3 regions of the Streptomyces sp. NPDC004327 genome follow, and region 3 is predicted to be linked to each of the others. Evidence: riboswitches for the same ligand, from Rfam matches in the RefSeq annotation. Region 3 holds a riboswitch; each other region holds the start of a gene.

Region 1 (7,587 bases), on a different contig from region 3:
CTGCTGCCTGCATATGCGACCGGCCCGACCCACTCCCTTCGCCCTACTATCGGCTCGCCATGACAGCAGCAGGGAAGCACCAGGTGAGCCGGGCACAGACCCGGGGAAGCCGGCAGGGCCGGGCGGGCATTCGGGACGTGGCCGCCGCCGCCGGGGTCTCGATCACGACTGTCTCCGACGCGCTCAACGGCAAGGGGCGGCTCCCGGACGCCACCCGCCGTCACGTCCGCGAGGTCGCAGACAGGCTGGGCTACCGCCCCTCCGCGGCCGCCCGCACCCTCCGTACCGGCAAGTCGGGGCTCATCGGCCTGACCGTGACCACGTACGGGGATGAACCTTTCACCTTCACCGAGTTCGCGTACTTCGCGGAGATGGCCAGAGCCGCCACCTCGGCCGCGCTCGCCCGCGGCTACGCCCTGGTCATCCTGCCCGCCACCTCCCGTCACGACGTCTGGTCGAACGTCGCCCTCGACGGCACCGTCGTCATCGACCCCTCCGACCACGACCCCGTCGTCACCGAACTCGTCCGCCAGGGCCTGCCCGTCGTCTCCGACGGGCGCCCCGCCGGCACGCTGCCGGTGACCGCCTGGGTCGACAACGACCACGAGGCCGCCGTCCTCGACCTGCTCGACCACCTCGCCGCGGCCGGCGCCCGCCGGATCGGGCTGCTCACCGGGACGACGACCGACACGTACACCCGGCTGTCCACCACCGCGTACCTCAACTGGTGCGAGCGGGTCGGCCAGGATCCCGTCTACGAGGCCTATCCGGCGCACGATCCGTGCGCGGGCGCCGTCGCGGCCGACCGGCTGCTCGCCCGCCCGGACCGCCCCGACGCCGTCTACGGACTCTTCGACCCCAACGGCACCGACCTGCTCGCCGCGGCCCGCCGCTACGGGCTGCGGGTCCCGGACGACCTGCTGCTCGTGTGCTGCAGCGAGTCCACGATGTACGCCAACACCGAGCCGCCCATCACGACGCTCTCGCTCAAGCCGCGCCGCATCGGCACGGCCGTCGTGCAGCTGCTCATCGACGCGATCGAGGGCATCGAGACGGACGGACCGGTCGAGCAGGTGATACCGACCGAGCTGATCGTCCGCACCTCCTCGCAGCGCCGCTCGCCGAGGACAACCGTGAGCCCGCCACGGTCTCCCTCGAAGGACTGAACCGGGAACGAGGGACGGCGACCGCCCGCGAAAGCCCGGAAACAGCAGGAAGAGCCCGAGAAGAGTCCGGGAAAGTCGGGGAGAGGTCCGCGAGGGAGATCGGGAGGGGGCGGGGAGGGGAGCCCTGACGGGGGGCGGGAAAAGGAGCCGGACGGGGCGGCAGGGGCGCCGGACGGGGGCGGGAGGAGGGGCCGGGGAAGGCTGGGGGGAGGGTCGCGGAAGACCGTGGCTCTTCCGGCCGGGTCGGCGCAAACCTTTCGGTGCCCCCGGCCCGACCCTGGTCCGGACCTTCCCAATTCGGGCGAAACAACCGGTGAACCCGGAGTGGACCCGGATTCACCACCCCTGGTGCGTCACACAGGCGGACCCTCATTCCTATGATGGGCGGACGACACCGCGGACCATCACGACCAGACCGGTCCGCGATGTGCAGGGCATCGCGACGGTGGTGGAGGGGTCGATGACACAGGGGGCCGGGCAGGAACCCGTGGTGCGCACAGCGACGTTGCGTGACTTCCGTGTACCTCCGTACGCCCGGGTGCCCGTCCAGGGCCATGCCCCCGAGCCGGTTCCCACGGCCGCCGACGCCACGCTCCACCTGGGCCGGGCGCCCGAGCCGTACGAGCCCCGCGAGGCGCCCGAGCCCCGTGAGCCGTACGAGGCGCCCGAGCCGTACGACTTCTTCGCCGCCGGGTCCGTCGGACCGATCGGCACCGCCGGAGCGACCGGCACCGCAGGACCGGCCGGAGCCGTCGAACCGAGCGGGGCCGTCGGCTCCGGACACCCCGGCAACGCCTTCCCCGACGACGAGCCGCCCGAGGGGTACACGCCGACCGAGCGCGACCTCCCGGTCATCAACCGCGGCGACACCGTCCAGGTCCACGTCACCCCGGTGCCCCAGCCGGCCGCCGCGCGCCCCGACGGCCGCGGCCCGCTGTACGTCGTGGGCGACGTCCACGGCTATCTCGACGAGCTGCTCGAAGCGCTGCGCGCCCAGGGCATCATCGACGAGAACGGCGGCTGGGCCGCCGGCAACACCCGGCTGTGGTTCCTCGGCGACTTCACCGACCGCGGCCCCGACGGCATCGGCGTCATCGACCTCGTGATGCGGCTGTCCGCCGAGGCGGCGGCCGCCGGCGGCTACTGCAAGGCCCTGATGGGCAACCACGAGCTGCTCCTCATCGGCGCCAAGCGCTTCGGCGACACGCCGGTCAGCTCCGGCGCCGGCACCGCCACCTTCCAGGCCGCCTGGCTGCTCAACGGCGGCCAGAAGCACGACATGGACCGCCTCCAGGACGTCCACCTCCAGTGGATGTCCCGGCTCGACTCCATGGCGGAGGAGGACGGCCACCTGCTGCTGCACTCGGACACCACCGCGTACCTCGAGTACGGCGACACGATCGAGGACGTCAACGAGACGGTCAAGGAGACCCTCAACCGCAACGACGCCGACGAGGTCTGGGACCTGTTCCGGAAGTTCACCAAGCGCTTCGCCTTCCGCGACGAGGAGGCCGGCCCGCCGGCCGTCCGCGAGATGCTCGGCACCTACGGCGGCAACCGGATCGTGCACGGCCACAGCCCCATCCCGTACCTTCTCGGCCAGGTCGGCACGGAGGACGGCGAGGAGGGAGAGCGCCCGCAGGTCGAGGGTCCGCACCTCTACGCGGACGGGCTCGCCATCGCGATGGACGGCGGAGTGACCATGGCCGGAAAGCTGCTGGTCGTCCAACTCCCGCTGTCCGCCTGACGCATAACCGTACGCATCCGGGGAAGGCGATTTCCCGAAACACCCTGTCACCACGTGCCGTGACCGCAATACCATCGGCTCATCCGTAGCAGGCTCTCCTCCGTTTCTGCCCGAACCCGCCGTCGAAGACGGCTGGTTCCGGCCCCCACGGAGCATCGGGGGATGCACATGAACGTGGCTCCGCACCTGCTGACCGAGGACCGTGCCGAGTTCGAGCGCGTCCTCGACGAGGCACTGCGCACCGCGCACGACCATCCGGATCTGGCCGGATCCGGGTCCCGGCTGACCACCACTCAGCTGCGCTCGATGGCGCTGAACGCCACGACGCTGATCACGACCGCCGCCGCGGTCGAGTACGACCACTTCGTGAAGGTGCGGGAGCAGGTCCGCGAGCGGGCCCGCGCGGCGAGCGGCACGGACGGCGCGGACGACACCGGTGGTGCGGGCGGCGCCGGCCTCGTCGCCGTCGTCACCGTCCTCGGCCCGCTCCTCGCGGGCACCGCGGCCGTGATCTTCCTGTTCGTCGGCGCGGTCCTGAAGATGCTCGACCCGGCGCCCGCCTTCGCCGACACCCTGCTCACCGCGGGCCTCCTCTTCGGCGCCGTCGCCGCGGCCGGGCTGCTCTTCGCGGCGGCCGGACTGCTGGTCACGGCCCTGCGCAACAGCGCCACCGAGCTCCCCGCCCAGACCCCCGACGACGAGCTGACGCGCGCCCGGGAAGCCTGGTGCCGGGCCCTGACCGAGCGGGGCATCCACCCCTTCCTGCGCGACGCCCTCGCCGCGGCACCGGACGTGCCGCAGCAGTCGGCCCCGCAGTCGCCCCGGTCGCCGGCCGGCCGCATACCCAAGGTCGGCTACAGCGGCCCGGACTTCACCAGCCCGAACGAGGGCTCCCCGGCCCCGCGCCCGACCTACACGAGCCCCGGTTTCACCAGCCCGGACTTCACGAGCCCTGACGCGTGACGCGCCTGACGGCGGGTCACTCACCCCCCGATGAGCGACCCGCCGTCAGTGCCTGTCCGTGCGCGTGCCTCAGTCGGCCAGCGGCAGGTACACCCGGTTCCCGGACGCCGCGAACTCCGCCGACTTCTCGGCCATGCCGGCCTCGATCTCGTCGGCCTTCAGATCCCCGCCGTGCTCGCGGCGGATGTCCTGCGAGATCTTCATCGAGCAGAACTTCGGCCCGCACATCGAGCAGAAGTGCGCCGTCTTCGCGGGCTCCGCCGGCAGCGTCTCGTCGTGGAACTCCCGGGCCGTGTCCGGGTCGAGGGCCAGGTTGAACTGGTCCTCCCAGCGGAACTCGAACCGCGCGTCCGACAGCGCGTCGTCCCACTCCTGCGCGCCCGGGTGCCCCTTCGCCAGGTCCGCCGCGTGCGCCGCGATCTTGTACGTGATGACACCGGTCTTCACGTCGTCGCGGTTGGGCAGGCCCAGGTGCTCCTTGGGCGTGACGTAGCAGAGCATCGCGGTGCCCCACCAGGCGATCATCGCGGCGCCGATGCCCGAGGTGATGTGGTCGTACGCCGGGGCGACGTCCGTGGTCAGCGGGCCGAGCGTGTAGAACGGCGCCTCCTCGCAGATCTCCTGCTGGAGGTCGATGTTCTCCTTGATCTTGTGCATCGGGACGTGGCCCGGGCCCTCGATCATCGTCTGCACGTTGTGGCGCTTGGCGATCGTGTTCAGCTCGCCGAGCGTGCGCAGCTCGGCGAACTGCGCCTCGTCGTTGGCGTCCGCGATCGAGCCGGGCCGCAGGCCGTCACCGAGCGAGTACGTGACGTCGTACGCCGCCAGGATCTCGCAGAGCTCCTCGAAGTGGGTGTAGAGGAAGTTCTCCTTGTGGTGCGCGAGACACCAGGCGGCCATGATCGAGCCGCCGCGCGAGACGATGCCGGTCTTGCGGCGCGCGGTGAGCGGCACGTACGGCAGCAGCACGCCGGCGTGCACCGTCATGTAGTCGACGCCCTGCTCGGCCTGCTCGATGACCGTGTCCTTGTAGATCTCCCAGGTCAGCTCCTCGGCCTTGCCGTCGACCTTCTCCAGGGCCTGGTAGAGCGGCACGGTGCCGATCGGCACGGGGGAGTTGCGCAGCACCCACTCACGGGTGGTGTGGATGTTGCGGCCGGTGGACAGGTCCATGACCGTGTCGGCGCCCCACCGGGTCGCCCAGGTCATCTTCTCCACCTCCTCCTCGATCGAGGAGGTCACGGCGGAGTTGCCGATGTTCGCGTTGACCTTCACCAGGAACCGCTTGCCGATGATCATCGGCTCGATCTCCGGGTGGTTGACGTTGGCCGGCAGCACCGCGCGCCCGGCCGCGATCTCCTCGCGAACGACCTCGGGGGAGACGTTCTCGCGGATCGCGACGTACTCCATCTCCGGCGTGATCTCGCCACGGCGGGCGTACGCGAGCTGGGTCACCGCCTGCCCGGCGCGGCCCCGGCGGGGCAGCCGCGGCCGGCCCGGGAAGACCGCGTCGAGGTTCTTGAGCCCACCGCCGCGGGGCGAGGTGTGCTTGACGCCGTCGTCCTCGGGGCGGACCGGACGGCCCGCGTACTCCTCGGTGTCGCCGCGCGCAATGATCCAGTTCTCGCGCAGCGGCGGCAGTCCGCGCCGCACGTCGGTCTCGACGGCGGGATCGGTGTACGGACCGGACGTGTCGTACAGCGTCACGTCCTTGCCGTTGGTGAGGTGCACCTGGCGGACCGGCACCCGGAGGTCGGGGCGGGAGCCCTCGACGTACCCCTTGTGCCAGCCCGGCGTGCGCTCGCCCTGGCCGCTGCCCTGCGGGGCGTTCTGGTCGGAGGCAGGCGTGCGTGCATCCTGAATGGTCATGAGACCGAATCTCCCTACGCCGGCATTACCCGGTAACAGGTTCGGCGGTCGGCGCAGCGATCTTCAGCGCCCTCTCAGCCCGGTGCTCCGAGCTCCCGCGTGTGCAAAGGTGCCACCACGCTAGCGTCAACCCTGGCGTGCTGAACAGTGGGCCCCCAGCGTTCTTGCGAGGATCGAGCAGTGACTTCGACGCAGCAGACCCCCGAAACGCATGGCCACGAGGGCCATGGCGGCCACGGCCACTCCCCCGGTCCGGCCACCGGCCACTCCGGCCAGTCCCCCGGGCACGGCCATGACCACTCCGACCGCTCCGACCACTCCGCGCCCTCGGGGCACTCCCACGGACACAGCCACAGCCACGGGCCGGCCGCGCCCGTCTCCCGGCATCTGCGGAAGGTCATCGCCGCGATCCTCATCCCCTTCGGCGCCGCCGTGCTCGTCGGGCTCGTGGTGCTGTGGCCGGGCGGCTCGCCGGCGCACCAGCGCACGGGCGTCGGTTTCGACCGGCAGACCGAGCAGGGCCGGGTGGTCGCCGTCGTGCACGTCGACTGCAAGAACGGGAACGCCGAGTCCGCGACGGGCCAGTGCGAGAAGGCCACCGTCGAGGTCGGCACGGGGCGCGACAAGGGCCGCAGGTTCACCGAGATCGTGCAGCCGGACGCGCCCCGGCAGCTCCACGAGGGCCAGGGCGTGGTGGTCGCGTACGCGCCGGACGCGCCGCGCGAGCTGCAGTACTCGGTCACCGACGTGGACCGGAAGTTCCCCGTCGCACTGCTCGCCGGCATCTTCGCGCTCGCCGTCGTCATCGTCGGCCGGATGCGCGGGGTGATGGCACTGGTGGCGCTCGCCGCGAGCTTCCTGGTGCTGACCTTCTTCATCCTGCCGGCGATACTCCAGGGCTCGAATCCGCTGGTGGTGGCCGTCGTCGGGGCGAGCGCGATCATGCTGATCGCCCTCTACATGTGCCACGGGCTCTCGGCGCGCACCTCGGTCGCGGTGCTCGGCACGCTGGTCTCGCTGCTGCTGACCGGGCTGCTCGGCTCGCTCTTCGTCGGCTGGGCCTCGCTCAGCGGCAACACCGACGACAGCACCGGTCTCATCCACGGCCTCTACCCGCACATCGACATGTCGGGCCTGCTGCTCGCCGGCGTCATCATCGGCTCGCTCGGCGTGCTCGACGACGTGACGGTCACCCAGACCTCGGCCGTCTGGGAACTCCACCAGGCCGACCCGGGCATGGGACCGCGGGCGCTCTACCGGGCCGGCATCCGGATCGGCCGGGACCACATCGCCTCGGTGGTGAACACCCTGGTGCTCGCCTACGCCGGCGCGGCACTGCCGCTGCTGCTGCTCTTCTCCATCGCGCAGAGCAGCATGGGGACGGTGGCCAACAGCGAGCTGGTGGCGGAGGAGATCGTCCGCACGCTGGTCGGCTCGATCGGTCTGGTCGCCTCGGTGCCGGTCACCACCGGCCTCGCGGCCCTCGTGGTCGCGGCCGACCGGCCGGCGACCGGCCTCCCTGGGCCGGCGGGACAGCCGGTTCCGGCGGGACGGGCGGCGCGCGGAGCAGCGGCGCGAGGGGGACGGGGCGGCCGGCGGCGACGGGCGAAGTGACCTTGCTGCGCGGGGCGCCTAGCGGGCGGAACGGACGCGGGGACGTACGCGCGAGCGGACGCGGGGACGTACGCGGGGACGTACGCGAGGGAACGGACCGCATGAGCGGGCGCGGGGACGTACGCGCAGGAACGGGTGCGTAGGAATGGGCGCGCAGGAACGGACGCGCAAGAACAGGCGCGCAGGTGGACGCGGTGCGAACCCGGCAGGGGGGCCGGGCGCACGGCC
Region 2 (7,587 bases), on a different contig from region 3:
CCGCGTTCGCGCCGGACGGCCGCGGATCTGACGAGGAGGCCATTGCCACAGGGGAAACCGTAAGGACCCAGGGCAATGGCCTTCTTGGTATGTGCACGAGGAGATCTCCATGAATCAGCGCGCCGAACAGGGCGACGACAACAACGGCAAAAAGGTCGGCCGCTTCATGCTGAAGCTGTCCGGCGAGGCTTTCTCGGGGGGCCACGGCCTCGGGGTCGACCCGGATGTCGTGCACGCCATCGCGCGTGAGATCGCCGCGGTCGTCCGCGACGGCGCGGAGATCGCGGTCGTCATCGGCGGCGGCAACTTCTTCCGCGGCGCCGAGCTCCAGCAGCGCGGCATGGACCGGGCGCGCTCCGACTACATGGGCATGCTCGGCACGGTGATGAACTGCCTCGCCCTCCAGGACTTCCTGGAGAAGGAGGGCATCGTCTCCCGGGTCCAGACCGCCATCACGATGGGCCAGGTCGCCGAGCCGTACATCCCGCTGCGCGCGGTGCGTCACCTGGAGAAGGGCCGCGTCGTGATCTTCGGCGCCGGCATGGGCATGCCCTACTTCTCCACCGACACGACCGCCGCCCAGCGTGCTCTGGAGATCGACGCCGAGGCCCTGCTGATGGGCAAGAACGGTGTCGACGGGGTCTACGACTCGGACCCGAAGACCAACCCGGACGCGGTGAAGTTCGACGCGCTGGAGTACGGCGAGGTGCTCTCCCGCGACCTCAAGGTCGCCGACGCCACCGCCATCACCCTGTGCCGTGACAACAAGCTGCCGATCCTCGTCTTCGAACTGCTCGCCGAGGGCAATATCGCGCGCGCGGTGAAGGGTGAGAAGATCGGCACGCTCGTGAGCGACGAGGGCACCCGGGCCTGACCAGGTCCGGGAACCGACCCACGCGGGTGAGGGACCCCGCGAGGGGGATGGACAGAGCCCTGCCGGTCGTACACCGTGCAGGACACAACGCGACGACACGCAGGAGCAAGTGGTGATCGAAGAGACCCTCCTCGAGGCCGAGGAGAAGATGGAGAAGGCCGTCGTGGTCGCCAAGGAGGACTTCGCGGCGATCCGCACCGGCCGTGCGCACCCGGCGATGTTCAACAAGATCGTGGCCGACTACTACGGCGCTCTCACCCCCATCAACCAGCTGGCGTCGTTCTCGGTGCCGGAGCCGCGCATGGCCGTGGTGACCCCGTTCGACAAGAGCGCGCTGCGCAACATCGAGCAGGCCATCCGCGACTCGGACCTGGGCGTCAACCCCAGCAACGACGGCAGCATCATCCGGGTGAACTTCCCGGAGCTGACCGAGGAGCGCCGCCGCGACTACATCAAGGTCGCCAAGACCAAGGCCGAGGACTCCAAGATCTCGATCCGCTCCGTGCGCCGCAAGGCCAAGGAGAGCATCGACAAGGCCGTCAAGGACGGCGAGGTCGGCGAGGACGAGGGCCGTCGCGCGGAGAAGGAGCTCGACGACCTCACCGCGAAGTTCGTCGCGCAGGTCGACGAGCTGCTGAAGCACAAGGAAGCCGAGCTCCTCGAGGTCTGATGAACGACTCATCCTGGAGGGCCCCGGCCACAGCCGGATTCGGCGGGCCCGACCAGGGGCCCGCCCCGGCGGGTCCCGCCGACGAATGGCACCCGGCGCCGCAGACTCGGCCCATGCCCATCGTGTCCGACGGTCCCGCCGACGACAACCAGGACGATCACGGCCGGGGGGCCGCTCAGCCGAGCGGTCCCCCGTTCCACGACCACGGCTACGGGGACCCCGTTCCCCCCGGACCAGAGTTCCACGACCAGACGCCGCACGAGCACCCGCAGGAGCCCATGTCCAGCCCCTCCCAGCCCGCGCCCTCGCCCCGGCAGCAGCCGCGGCAGAAGAAGAGCGCCGGCCGTGACCTGGGCGCGGCCATAGGGGTCGGCCTGGGCCTCGGCGCGGTGATCATCGCGTCGCTGTTCATCTGGAAGCCGGCGTTCGTCGGCGTCATCGCGGTGGCCGTCGTGGTCGGCCTGTGGGAGCTGACGTCCCGCCTCCAGGAGCGCAAGGCCATCAAGGCGCCGCTGGTGCCGCTCGCGGTCGGCGGCGCGGCGATGGTCGTGGCCGGCTACGTGCGGGGCGCGGAGGGCGCGTGGGTGGCGATGGCGCTCACGGCGCTCGCCGTTCTCGTGTGGCGGATGACGGAGCCGCCCGAGGGCTATCTGAAGGACGTCACGGCGGGCGTGTTCGCCGCGTTCTACGTGCCGTTCCTGGCGACGTTCGTGGCGATGCTGCTGACCGCCGACGACGGGCCGCAGCGGGTGCTGACCTTCCTGCTCCTGACGGTGGTCAGCGACACCGGCGCGTACGCGGTCGGCTGGCGCTTCGGCAAGCACAAGCTGGCGCCGCGCATCAGCCCCGGCAAGACCCGTGAGGGGCTGGTCGGCGCGGTGACGTTCGCGATGGCGGCGGGTGCGCTGTGCATGGAGTTCCTGATTGACGACGGCGCCTGGTGGCAGGGCCTGATCCTGGGCCTCGCGGTGGCGGCCAGCGCGACCCTGGGCGACCTGGGCGAGTCGATGATCAAGCGTGATCTCGGCATCAAGGACATGGGCACGCTGCTGCCCGGTCACGGCGGCATCATGGACCGGCTGGACTCGCTGCTGCCGACGGCGCCGGTGGTCTGGCTGCTGCTGGTGCTGTTCGTGGGCAGCGGCTGACCGGCGCGTCCACCGGGTTCGCGCAAGGGCCCCCGGCCCGCACCTTCGAGTGCGGGCCGGGGGCCCTTCCGCATAGTCCGCGCCCGGGGGCCCTTGCGCGTCGCCTCCGGCCCGGACGGCCCGCCGGTCAGCCGCGGTCCGGGTTGATCCCCGCCGCGACCGCCTGTACGCGGGCGATCTGGAGCTTCGCCGCGTACTTCACGTTCTCGGGCGAGGTGTCGCTCGCCATGACGTAGGCCACGACGGAGCCGACGCGCATGACGACGTCGATGCTGTTGTCGTGCTGGAACGCCTGGGTCTCCTCGGCGCCGGTGTCCATCGTCAGCGGCTTCACCGGGTGCTCGTCCGCGTCGCCGGGCTTCCGCTTCTGCTCCGCGAGGGCCTTCGTCTCCGCGGTGGCGCCGGCCTCGTCCGCGAAGGAGAGGAGGCTGAACTCGATCCGCGCCCCGTCCGGGTTGCGCGACTCCATGTCCTTGTGCCCGGCCACCTGGATCCCGGGGGCGCACGGCGCCTTCGTCAGCTCGGGGCAGCCCTTGAGGGCGTCGGCGCCCTGGATCACGACGCTTTCGCCGCTGGACATGGACTGCAGGCTGCCGTCGGCCGGGAGCGCGGCGTACATGCCCGTCGCGTCCACCGACGCCGGCGGGAAGTTCGGCGTGATGCTCTGGTGGTCGGTGGGAGCCGCAGACCCGCCGCCCTGCTGGGCGGGCGCGCCCGAGGCCGCGCTCTTGGCGCTCGGGCTTCCCGTGCCCGGGCCGCCCGCCGGCGGGTTCGCCGCCGTGCTCCCGTCCTTGCACGCCGTCAGCGCGAGCGCCAGTACCGCCGCGACGGCGGCCCCCCGTACAACAGCCTTCACCTGGGACTCCTCAGCGGTGCCGGTCCGGCCGCCCCGGCCGGACCAAGATCAGTTCATTGGCATGAACACCCAACCCCATGAGGCGGTGATCGGCCAATTCGCGGGGTGCGCCGGTCCCGGAATCCGTCTGCGACACTGGTAGGACCATGCCGAAGCCCGGAGAACTCACTTTCGTCGCCCCGCGCGGAGCCAAGCAGCCCCCGCGGCACCTCGCCGACCTCTCGCCCGCCGAGCGCAAGGAGGCGGTCGCCGCGATCGGCGAGAAGCCGTTCCGCGCCAAGCAGCTGTCCACGCACTACTTCGCGCGGTACGCGCACGACCCGGCCGAGTGGACCGACATCCCGGCCGCCTCGCGCGAGAAGCTCGCGGGCGAGCTGCTGCCCGATCTGATGTCGGTGGTGCGGCACGTGTCGTGCGACGACGACACGACCCGCAAGACGCTGTGGAAGCTGCACGACGGCACGCTCGTGGAGTCGGTGCTCATGCGCTACCCGGACCGGGTGACCATGTGCATCTCCTCGCAGGCCGGCTGCGGCATGAACTGCCCGTTCTGTGCCACCGGCCAGGCGGGTCTCGACCGCAACCTGTCCACGGCGGAGATCGTCCACCAGATCGTCGACGGCATGCGCGCGCTGCGCGACGGCGAGGTCCCCGGCGGCCCCGCCCGGCTGTCGAACATCGTGTTCATGGGCATGGGCGAGCCGCTCGCCAACTACAAGCGGGTCGTCGGCGCCATCCGCCGGCTCACCGACCCGGAGCCGGACGGCCTCGGCCTGTCGCAGCGCGGCATCACCGTCTCCACGGTCGGTCTGGTCCCGGCGATGCTGCGGTTCGCCGACGAGGGCTTCAAGTGCCGGCTCGCGGTGTCGCTGCACGCCCCGGACGACGAGCTGCGCGACACCCTCGTGCCGGTGAACACCCGCTGGAAGGTCCGTGAGGTCCTCGACGCGGCGTGGGAGTACGCGGAGAAGTCCGGCCGCCGGATCTCCATCGAGTACGCCCTGATCCGGGACATCAACGACCAGGCGTGGCGCGGTGACCTGCTGGGCCGGCTGCTCAAGGGCAAGCGGGTGCACGTCAACCTGATCCCGCTGAACCCGACCCCGGGCTCCAAGTGGACCGCGTCCCGGCCGGAGGACGAGAAGGCGTTCGTCGAGGCGATCGCCGCCCACGGCGTGCCGGTCACCGTCCGCGACACCCGCGGTCAGGAGATCGACGGCGCCTGTGGACAGCTCGCCGCCGCCGAACGCTGACCTTGTAGTCTGAGCTCGAACACATCTTCACATTCCGACAGGGGAGCGCCACAGCGCTGAGAGTGCGGTCACCGTAGGACCGCAGACCCTCTGAACCTCGCCCGGGTCATTCCGGGTAGGAAGTTCGGTCGTAACTCGAGCTGTTGCGCCCTGCCCGCGCCCGGTGTCCCGGGAGCGGGCAGGGCCGCGTCTCCTTCTGGTCACACCCAGGAGGACATTCACGTGAACATCAGGAAGGCGGCCGCCGCCGCGCTCGTCGGCGCGCTCGGCGTCACCACCCTCGCCGCCTGCGGCACCAGCGACGGCCGTGGGGCGGCCGGCAAGACCGGCGAGCCCGCCCCGAAGACCGTGACGCTCGTCAGCCACGACTCCTTCGCCGCCTCCAAGGAGGTGCTCGCGGCCTTCACCAAGGAGACCGGTTTCACGGTCAAGGTGCTCAAGAGCGGCGACGCGGGCGAGGCCGTCAACAAGGAGATCCTGACCAAGGGCGCCCCGCAGGGCGACGTCTTCTTCGGCGTCGACAACACGCTGCTGTCCCGCGCCCTCGACAACGGCATCTTCGTGCCGTACGAGGCCAAGGGCCTGGGCCGGATCCCCGACGCCTTCCAGCTGGACAAGGCGCGGCACCGGGTCACCCCGGTCGACTCCGGCGACATCTGCGTCAACTACGACAAGGCGTACTTCGCGCAGAAGAAGCTCGCGCCGCCGCAGACCTTCGACGACCTGGCCAAGCCGGCGTACAAGGACCTGCTCGTCGTGGAGAACCCCGAGCGGTCCTCCCCGGGGCTCGGCTTCCTCCTCGGCACGGCCGCGAAGTACGGCGACGCCGGGTGGCCGGACTACTGGAAGAAGCTCAAGGCCAACGGCGTGAAGACCGTCGACAGCTGGGAGCTCGCCTACAACCAGGAGTTCTCCGGCTCCTCCGGCGGCAAGAAGGCCAAGGGCGACCGGCCGCTGGTGGTGTCGTACGCCTCCTCCCCGCCGGCCGAGGTGCTGTACTCCGAGCCGCAGCCGAAGGTCGCGCCGACCGGCGTGTCCACCGGCACCTGCTTCCGGCAGACCGAGTTCGCGGGCCTGCTCGACGGGGCGAGGAACCCCGAGGGCGGCAAGGCGCTCATCGACTTCCTGATCTCGAAGAAGTTCCAGGAGGACATGCCGCTGCAGATGTTCGTCAACCCCGTCGCGAACGACGCGTCGCTGCCGGAGCTGTTCACCAAGCACGGCGTGGTGATCGACAAGCCGGAGACGCTGGCGCCGAAGAAGATCGCCGACAACCGTGACCAGTGGATCCAGCAGTGGACCTCGCTCGTCCTGAAGTAGCCGCCCGCGGCAGGGGTACGGCCCGCAGCCGCGTCGCGGGGAACGCGACGCGGCTCGGGCTGATGGTCCTGCCCGTCGTCTTCTTCGCGGTGTTCTTCGCCTGGCCCGTCGTCTCGATCGTCGAGCGCGGGCTGCGGCCCGACGGGCACTGGGCGCTGGGCCGGTTCACGGAGACGCTGAGCCGGCCCGACATCCTCGACGTGCTGTGGTTCACGCTGTGGCAGGCGCTGGCCTCCACCGCGCTCACCCTGCTCGTCGCGCTGCCCGGCGCCTATGTCTTCGCCCGGCTCGACTTCCCCGGCAAGAAGCTGCTCCGCGCGGTCGTCACCGTGCCGTTCGTGCTGCCGACCGTCATGGTCGGCACCGCGTTCCTCGCCCTGGTGGGCCGCCGCGGGCTGCTCGACGACTGGTGGGGCGTCCGGCTCGACACCAGCGTGTGGGCGATCCTGCTCGCCCACGTCTTCTTCAACTACGCGGTCGTCGTCCGCACCGTCGGCGGCCTGTGGGCCCAGCTCGACCCGCGCCAGGAGGAGGCCGCCCGGGTGCTCGGCGCCTCCCGGCTGCGGGCCTGGCGGACGGTGACGCTGCCCGCGCTCGCCCCGTCGGTGGCCGCCGCCGCGCTCATGGTGTTCCTGTTCACCGCGAGCTCCTTCGGCATCGTGCAGATCCTCGGCGGCCCCACGTACTCCACGCTGGAGACCGAGATCTACCGGCAGACCGCCGACCGGCTCCAGCTGTCCACGGCCGCCGTGCTCACCCTGGTGCAGTTCGTCATGGTCGGCGCGATCCTCGCCGTGCACGCCCGCGCGGTACGGCGCCGGGAGACCGCGCTGAGACTGGTGCCGGCCGAGCGGACCGCGCGCCGGCCGCGCGGCGCCGGCCAGTGGGCGCTGCTCGGCGGGGTACTGCTGTTGATCGCGCTGCTGATCCTCGCGCCGCTCGGCGTCCTCGTCGAACGCTCCTTCGCCACGCCCGGCGGCTACGGCCTCGACTACTACCGGGCACTGCAGTCCGTCGACGAGAACGGCACCTTCCTCGTGCCGATGACCGACACCATCGTCAACTCGCTCCAGTACGCGCTCGCCGCCACCGCCATCGCCGTCGTCATCGGCGGTCTCGCCGCCGCCGCGCTCACCCGGCGTGCCGGACGGCTGGTGCGCGGCTTCGACGCGCTGCTCATGCTGCCGCTCGGGGTGTCCGCCGTCACCGTCGGCTTCGGCTTCCTCATCACCCTCGACGAGCCGCCGCTCGACCTGCGGGCCAGCTGGATCCTCGTACCGCTCGCGCAGGCCCTGGTCGGCGTGCCCTTCGTCGTACGGATCATGCTGCCCGTGCTGCGGGCCGTGGACGAACGGCTGCGGGAGGCGGCGGCCGTGCTCGGGGCCTCGCCGTGGCGGGCGTGGCGGGAGGTCGACCTGCCGCTCGTGCGGCGGGCGCTGCTCATCGCCGCAGGCTTCGCCTTCGCG
Region 3 (7,587 bases):
CAGGTCGCCCTGGCGCTTCCTGGCGTCGGTGCACAGGTAGAGCCGGGCGTCGGCGAGCTGTGCGCGGGACGTGGACATGGTGGTTCCCCCCGTCGGGTGGTCGGGGCCCGCGCGGCCGGTGTCCCGGCCGTGTGGGCCCCTGGTGGGTCGTCGGTGGTGCGTGTCAGACGGCGAGCGCCTGGGCGCGGCGCTTCACCTCCGTGCCGCGATTCTCGCCGAGGGCCTGCGCGGGCGTGCCCGGCAGGCTCGGGTCCGGGGTGAAGAGCCACTCCAGCATCTCTTCGTCGCTGAAGCCGTCGTCCCGCAGGAGCGTCAGGGTGCCGGCGAGGCCCTTGACGACCTTGCCGTCCTGGATGAAGGCGGCCGGCACCTGGAGGATCTTCTCGCCGGGGCGCACCTCTCGGCGCACGGCGATGAGCTGGCCTTCCTTGACCAGCTGCCGCACGCGCGTCACCTCGATGTCCAACATCTCCGCGATGTCGGGAAGGAAGAGCCAGGCGGGGACGAGAGCATCGGTCTTTGCGTCAATCTCGGTCACGGGACAAGCCTGCCATCCCGGACTGGCAGCCGGTAGTCGGGCCCTACCGGACTGCGGCCTTCAGAGGGACGGACGGGTCCGCGGCCCGCTCCGGGTCGACGGCGGCGCGCTGCTCGATCAGCCGCCGTCCCTGGGCCAGGTCGCGCGGCCGGCCGACCGCGAGCAGCGCCACCGGGACCTCGTCGCGCAGCCACAGCACGGTCCACGCCGGCTCGGCCGGGTCGCCGCGCCACAGCAGGGTGTCGGCGGCGGCGTGGTGTCCGGCGTACTGGACGAAGCGGCCGAACTGCTCGGACCAGAAGTACGGCACCGGGTCGTAGGCGGGGACGGTCCCGGCGGGCGCCCCGGAGACGGCGGCGACGATGTCGGCGGCGACCGTGCGCGGGCCCTGGAGGGCGTTGTCCCAGTGGTGCACGAGGAGCCGCTCGCCGTAGCGGGCGGACGGGAAGGAGGCGCAGTCGCCGACCGCGTACACGTCGGGCAGCGAGGTGCGCAGCCGGTCGTCGGCGCGGAGCGCGCCGCTCGGGTCGAGGGCGGCGCCGGAGCCGGCCAGCCAGTCGGTGTCGGGGCGGGCGCCGATGCCGACGACGACGGCGTCGGCGGCGATGCGGGTGGTGCTTCCGTCGGCCCCGGTGAGGACCACCCGGCCCTCCTCGACGCGCTCCACGCGGGCGGCGAGCCGGAGTTCGGTGCCGCTGTCGGCGTACCAGCCGGCCATCGGGGCGGTGACCTCGGCGGGCAGCGCGCCGGCCAGCGGCCGGTCGGCGGCCTCGACGACGGTGACGGCGCAGCCGGCCTCGCGGGCGGCGGTGGCGAACTCGGCGCCGATCCAGCCGGCGCCGACCACCACGACGTCGTGGCGGCGCGCGAGGACCTCGCCGAGCCGGGCGGCGTCGTCGAGGGTGCGCAGCAGATGGACGCCGGGGACGCCCTCGCTGCCGGGCAGGGTGAGCGGGCGGGCGCCGGTGGCGACGACGAGGGTGTCGTACGGGACGGGGCCGGCCTCGGTGTCGACCTCGTGGTCGCCGGGGCGCACTCCGGTGACCTCGACACCGAGGCGGAGTTCGACGCCGAGTGACTCGAAGTCGACGTCGAAGGCGGAGTCCTCGGCCTTGCCGAGGAGGACCGCCTTGGACAGCGGCGGCCGGTCGTAGGGCTGGTGCGGCTCGGCGCCGATGAGGGTGACGGGGCCGGTGAAGCCCTGTTCGCGCAGGGCGACGGCGGTCTGCACACCGGCCATTCCGGCGCCGGCGATGACTACGTGGTGGGGAACCTGCTTCTGCTCGCTCACCCGACCACCTTACGCATCTGACGCTCCGTCAGGAACCAGCGGGGAGGCCGCCGGGGCGAGAGGCCCCCTGCACCCACCCGGCGACGGCGGTTAGTCTGACCGGCGTAGAGCACTCGCGGGAGCCCGGACGCACCGGGCTGAGAGGGAGGCTGGCCGGCCTCCGACCGTACGAACCTGATCCGGGTCATGCCGGCGAAGGGAGGGGCTGGACGCCCATGTCGCGTACATCCGACAGGTCCGACACGTCCGGAACATCCGGCGCGCTCGACGTCCTCGTCATCGGGGGCGGGATCATCGGCCTGGTCACCGCCTGGCGGGCCGCGCAGCGCGGCCTGCGCACCGCGGTGGCCGACCCCGAACCGGGCGGCGGGGCCGCCCGGGTGGCGGCCGGCATGCTCGCCGCCGTCACCGAACTCCACTACGGCGAGGAGACCCTCCTCGGCCTCAACCTCGCCTCCGCCCGCCGCTACCCCGACTTCGTCGCCGAGCTCACCGAGGCGTCCGGCGGCCTGGACACCGGCTACCGCGCCTGCGGCACCCTCGCCGTGGCCCTCGACGCCGACGACCGCGCCCATCTGCGCGAACTCCACGCCCTGCAGACCCGCTGCGGGCTCACCTCGGAGTGGCTCAGCGGCCGCGAGTGCCGGCGCCTGGAACCGATGCTGGCGCCCGGCGTCCGCGGCGGGCTCCGGGTCGACGGCGACCACCAGGTCGACCCGCGGCGGCTCGCCGACGCGCTGGTGGCCGCGTGCGAGCGGGCCGGCGTGGTCTTCCACCGGGCCGTCGCCGAACGGCTCACGGTGGTACGGGACCGGGCCCGCGGCGCCGTCCTGGCGGGAGGCGCCGAGGTGACCGCCGACCAGGTGGTGCTGGCCGCGGGCAGCCTGAGCGGGCGGCTCGACGGCGTACCGGCCGAGGTCCTGCCGCCCGTACGGCCCGTGAAGGGACAGGTGCTGCGGCTGCGGGTGCCGCCCGCGTACGCGCCCTTCCTGTCCCGGACCGTCCGCGCGGTCGTCCGCGGCAGCCACGTCTACCTCGTGCCGCGCGAGAACGGCGAGCTGGTCGTCGGCGCCACCAGCGAGGAGCTGGGCTGGGACACCACGGTCACCGCCGGCGGGGTCTACGAGCTGCTGCGCGACGCGCACGAACTCGTCCCCGGCATCACCGAACTCCCGCTCACCGAGACCCGCGCCGGGCTGCGCCCCGGCTCCCCCGACAACGCGCCGCTGCTCGGCCCCAGTGCCCTGCCCGGGCTGCACCTGGCGACCGGTCACTACCGCAACGGGGTGCTGCTCACCCCGGTCACCGGCGACGTCATGGCGGAGGCCCTCACCACCGGCGCCCTGCCGGAGGAGGCCCGGCCCTTCACCGCCCGCCGCTTCTCCCCCGCACACCTGGAGCACGCATGAACGTGTCCGATTCCCTCACCGTGTCCGTGAACGGAGAGAGCCGGGTCCTGGACGGGCCCGTCCGTCTAGACGCCCTCGTCGCGACCCTCACCCGCGCCTCCTCCGGAGTGGCCGCGGCCGTCAACGAGACCGTGGTCCCGCGCGGCCGGTGGGCCACCACCCTGCTCGGCGACGGCGACCGGGTCGAGGTCCTCACCGCGGTCCAGGGAGGCTGAGCGCGATGTCCGACGACGTGTTCCTGCTCGGCGGCACGGAGTTCTCCTCCCGCCTCATCATGGGTACGGGCGGGGCGCCCAGCCTCGACGTCCTCGAACGCGCGCTGGTCACCAGCGGCACGGAGCTGACCACCGTCGCCATGCGCCGCCTCGACCCGACGGTGCGGGGCTCCGTGCTCTCCGTCCTCGACCGGCTCGGCATCCGCGTCCTGCCGAACACCGCAGGCTGCTTCACCGCCGGCGAGGCCGTGCTCACCGCGCGCCTCGCGCGCGAGGCGCTCGGCACGGAGTGGATCAAGCTGGAGGTCATCGCCGACGAGCGCACGCTGCTGCCGGACGGCGAGGAACTGCTCGCCGCGGCCGAGACGCTCGTCGACGACGGCTTCACCGTGCTCCCCTACACCAACGACGACCCGGTCCTCGCGCGCAAGCTGGAGGACGTCGGCTGCGCGGCGATCATGCCGCTCGGCTCGCCCATCGGCTCCGGCCTCGGCATCCGCAACCCGCACAACTTCGAGCTGATCGTGGAGCGGGCGGGCGTGCCGGTGATCCTCGACGCGGGCGCCGGCACGGCGTCCGACGCGGCGCTCGCCATGGAGCTGGGCTGCGCCGCCGTCATGCTCGCCTCGGCCGTCACCCGCGCCCAGGACCCCGTCCTCATGGCCGACGCCATGCGCCACGCCGTCGAGGCGGGCCGCCTGGCCCACCGCGCCGGCCGCATCCCCCGCCGCCACTTCGCCGAGGCGTCGTCGCCGGCGGACGGCCGCGCCCGCCTGGACCCGGAACGCCCGGCGTTCTGACGCCCGCGCGAGGCCCTCGTCACGGCGAGGGCCTCGTCACAGCTGCGCTGCAGTCCCGGCCGCGCGGGCGGGGGTGTCGTGGCGCCCTCGTAGACTCGACGCCGTGGACACGACCCTTCAGGACCCCCTCGCCGGGCGGCTGCTCGACGGCCGCTACCGCGTCGAGGCGCGCATCGCCGTCGGCGGGATGGCCACGGTCTACCGGGCCGTGGACACCCGGCTCGACCGGGTGCTCGCGCTCAAGGTGATGCATCCGGAGCTGGCGACGGACGCCGCCTTCGTGGAGCGGTTCATGCGGGAGGCGAAGTCCGTCGCGCGGCTCGCGCACCCCAACGTGGTCGGGGTGTTCGACCAGGGCGCGGACGGGGCGTACGTCTATCTGGCGATGGAGTACGTCGCCGGGTGCACGCTGCGGGACGTGCTGCGCGAGCGGGGCGCGCTGCGGCCGCGCGCGGCACTGGACATCCTGGAGCCGGTGCTCGCCGCGCTGGGCGCCGCGCACCGGGCCGGGTTCGTGCACCGGGACATGAAGCCGGAGAACGTCCTCATAGGGGACGACGGCCGGGTGAAGGTGGCCGACTTCGGGCTGGTCCGGGCCGTGGGCACGGCCACCGACACCACCGGCTCGGTCCTCGGCACCGTGTCCTACCTCGCGCCCGAGCAGATCGAGCACGGGACCGCCGACACCCGCGCGGACGTGTACGCGTGCGGGGTCGTCCTGTACGAGATGCTCACCGGCGCCAAGCCGCACTCCGGGGACACCCCGGCCCAGGTCCTCTACCAGCACCTGAACACCGACGTGCCCGCCCCCTCCGCCGACGTCCCCGGCCTCGCCGGTGAGCTGGACGCGCTGGTGGCGGCCGCCACGGCCCGCGACCCCGAGCTGCGGCCGTACGACGCGGTCGCGCTGCTCGCGCGGGTCCGCGAGGCCCGCGCCGGGCTCGGCGAGGAGCAGCTGGACGCCGCACCGCCGCGCGAGCGGGCCCAGGCCCCGGCCCCGGAGGGCTCCGGCCCCGAGGACCGGACCAGCGTCATCCCGCGGATCCGGCCGCTGCCGGTCGAGCACACCAGCGTGCTCCCGACGCCGGTCCCGGCGCCCGCGACCGCGACCGCGCCGGCTCGCCGCCGGCCGCGCGGCCCCTTCCTGATCGTCGCCGCCGTCCTGCTCGCCCTCGGCATCGGCACCGGCGTCTGGTACATCAACGCCGGCCAGTTCACCCGCGTCCCCGCCGTCCTCGGCCAGTCCGAGGCCCAGGCCACCAAGCGGCTCACCGCCGCCGGTCTGGACGTCGGCACGACGAAGCGCGACTTCAGCGACGTGTACGAGCGCGGCACGGTGATGGCCGTCGACCCCGCGCCCGGCGAACGGATCCGCGGCAACGGCCGGGTGACGCTCACCCTGTCCCGCGGCCCGAAGGTCGTGAAGGTCCCGAACCTCAAGGGCATACCGCTCGCCGAGGCGAAGCGGCGGCTCGCCGACGAGGGCCTGGCGCCCGGCGTGATCACCTACGACTTCAGCGAATCCGTCGCCCAGGGCGCGGTCGCCGGCTCCGACCCGGAGCCCGGCACCGAGCGCGCCCCGGACTCGGCCGTCGCCCTCGTCGTCAGCAAGGGCGTGCCCATCGAGGTCCCGGACGTCACGGGCGAGTCGGTCGAGGACGCCACGGCCACCCTCCAGGACGCCGGCCTGAAGGTGACGGTCGCCGCCGAGCGGGTCAACTCGCCCGAGGACGACGGCACGGTCGCCGCGCAGTCCCTCGCCCAGGGCAGCCGGGCCGCCAAGGGCGACACGGTCACCCTCACCGTCTCCAAGGGCCCGAAGCAGGTCGAGGTCCCGGACGTCGTCGGCATGAAGACGGCGGAGGCCAAGCAGGAGCTGGAGGACGCCGGCTTCGAGGTGAAGGTCGAGAAGACCTTCCCGTTCCTCGGCGACACCGTCTCGGGCCAGTCCGTCGAAGGCGGTTCGACCGCTGCCGAGGGCTCTGCCGTCACCCTCACGATCAAGGGACTGTAAGCACCCATGCGCAACCCCGTCGGCGGCCATGTCCCCGTGGCCGGCGGCCTCGCCACCACCGGTCTCGGCTACGCGCGCGAGCTGGGCGCCGAGACCGTGCAGGTCTTCGTCGCCAACCCGCGCGGCTGGGCCACCCCGCCCGGCAACCCGGCCCAGGACGAGAGGTTCCGGGCCGAATGCGAGGCCGAGGGCCTGTCGGCCTGGGTGCACGCCCCGTACCTGATCAACTTCGGCTCGCACACCGAGGCCACCGTGGAGAAGTCGGTGGAGTCGATGCGCCACTCGCTGCGCCGCGGCCGGCAGATCGGCGCCAAGGGAGTGGTCGTGCACACGGGCTCGGCGACCGGGGGCCGGCCGCGCGCGCAGGCGCTGGCGCAGGTACGGGAGCGGGTGCTGCCGCTGCTCGACGAGCTGACGCACGACGACGACCCGTTCCTGCTCCTGGAGTCGACGGCCGGGCAGGGCTCCTCGCTCTGTTCGCGGGCGGAGGACTTCGGTCCGTACTTCGACGCGCTCGACCGCCATCCGAAGCTCGGCATATGCCTCGACACCTGTCACATCTTCGCCGCGGGCCACGACCTGACCGGTCCGCACGGCGCCCACCAGACGCTCGACCAGCTGGTGTCGGTGGTCGGCGAGGGCCGGCTGAAGCTGATCCACGCCAACGACTCGCAGGAGGCCGTGGGCGCGCACAAGGACCGGCACGCCAACATCGGCGCAGGTCACATCGGTGAGGACGCCTTCCGGAATCTGCTGGGGCATCCGGCCACGGACGGCGTACCGTTGATCATCGAGACGCCCGGCGGGACGCCGGGCCACAAGGCGGACGTGGAACTACTAAAGAAACTCGTTGAGGAATACCCCGTAGGGGTATAGCGTTCCGGAGCACGCAGGAACGCTTATCCACGCACGGGGGCATCCATGGAGCACGACGCACACGCCCATCACGAGCAGCACGCCGCCACCGCCCACGAGGGTCACGAGCACCACGCACAGCACCAGGGGCACGAAGGCCACGCGGGTCACGAAGGCCACGAGGGTCACGCGGGCCACCACCAGGGGCACGAGGGTCACGAGGGTCACGCGGGCCACGAGGGTCACCACGCCCATCACGGTCACGGCGCGGGCCCGGTCAGCTGGTCCATGGCCGCCCAGGCCACGCTGCACTGCCTCACCGGCTGCGCCATCGGCGAGGTGCTCGGCATGATCGTCGGCACCGCGTTCGGCTGGGGCAACATGCCGACGATGGTGCTCGCCATCATCCTGGCGTTCTTCTTCGGCTACACCCTCACCCTGCGCGGCATCCTCAAGGCCGGCGTC

The links. A riboswitch is a leader RNA that binds a small molecule or an ion and turns the genes downstream of it on or off. The one in region 3 is predicted to bind thiamine pyrophosphate.
Region 1: linked by a shared signal. The riboswitch ahead of thiC (phosphomethylpyrimidine synthase ThiC) and the one ahead of thiO (glycine oxidase ThiO) in region 3 are both predicted to bind thiamine pyrophosphate.
Region 2: linked by a shared signal. The riboswitch ahead of ACFYU9_RS32230 (thiamine ABC transporter substrate binding subunit) and the one ahead of thiO (glycine oxidase ThiO) in region 3 are both predicted to bind thiamine pyrophosphate.

The regions. Positions count from the first base shown of each region.
Region 1 is NZ_JBIAME010000006.1:481,213-488,799, reverse strand. It holds gene ACFYU9_RS22980 (LacI family DNA-binding transcriptional regulator) at 60-1,166, shown strand; gene ACFYU9_RS22975 (metallophosphoesterase) at 1,627-2,913, shown strand; gene ACFYU9_RS22970 (hypothetical protein) at 3,076-3,876, shown strand; gene thiC (phosphomethylpyrimidine synthase ThiC) at 3,946-5,745, opposite strand; TPP riboswitch at 5,740-5,854, opposite strand; gene ACFYU9_RS22960 (YibE/F family protein) at 5,926-7,359, shown strand.
Region 2 is NZ_JBIAME010000011.1:111,912-119,498, reverse strand. It holds gene pyrH (UMP kinase) at 110-874, shown strand; gene frr (ribosome recycling factor) at 987-1,544, shown strand; gene ACFYU9_RS32245 (phosphatidate cytidylyltransferase) at 1,544-2,692, shown strand; gene ACFYU9_RS32240 (hypothetical protein) at 2,820-3,548, opposite strand; gene rlmN (23S rRNA (adenine(2503)-C(2))-methyltransferase RlmN) at 3,695-4,801, shown strand; TPP riboswitch at 4,831-4,941, shown strand; gene ACFYU9_RS32230 (thiamine ABC transporter substrate binding subunit) at 5,024-6,121, shown strand; gene ACFYU9_RS32225 (ABC transporter permease) at 6,184-7,587, shown strand, end outside.
Region 3 is NZ_JBIAME010000010.1:2,130-9,716, reverse strand. It holds gene thiE (thiamine phosphate synthase) at 1-78, opposite strand, end outside; gene ACFYU9_RS30130 (Rv2175c family DNA-binding protein) at 164-538, opposite strand; gene ACFYU9_RS30125 (NAD(P)/FAD-dependent oxidoreductase) at 582-1,778, opposite strand; TPP riboswitch at 1,935-2,047, shown strand; gene thiO (glycine oxidase ThiO) at 2,045-3,238, shown strand; gene thiS (sulfur carrier protein ThiS) at 3,235-3,453, shown strand; gene ACFYU9_RS30110 (thiazole synthase) at 3,459-4,253, shown strand; gene pknB (Stk1 family PASTA domain-containing Ser/Thr kinase) at 4,357-6,267, shown strand; gene ACFYU9_RS30100 (deoxyribonuclease IV) at 6,274-7,143, shown strand; gene ACFYU9_RS30095 (DUF4396 domain-containing protein) at 7,189-7,587, shown strand, end outside.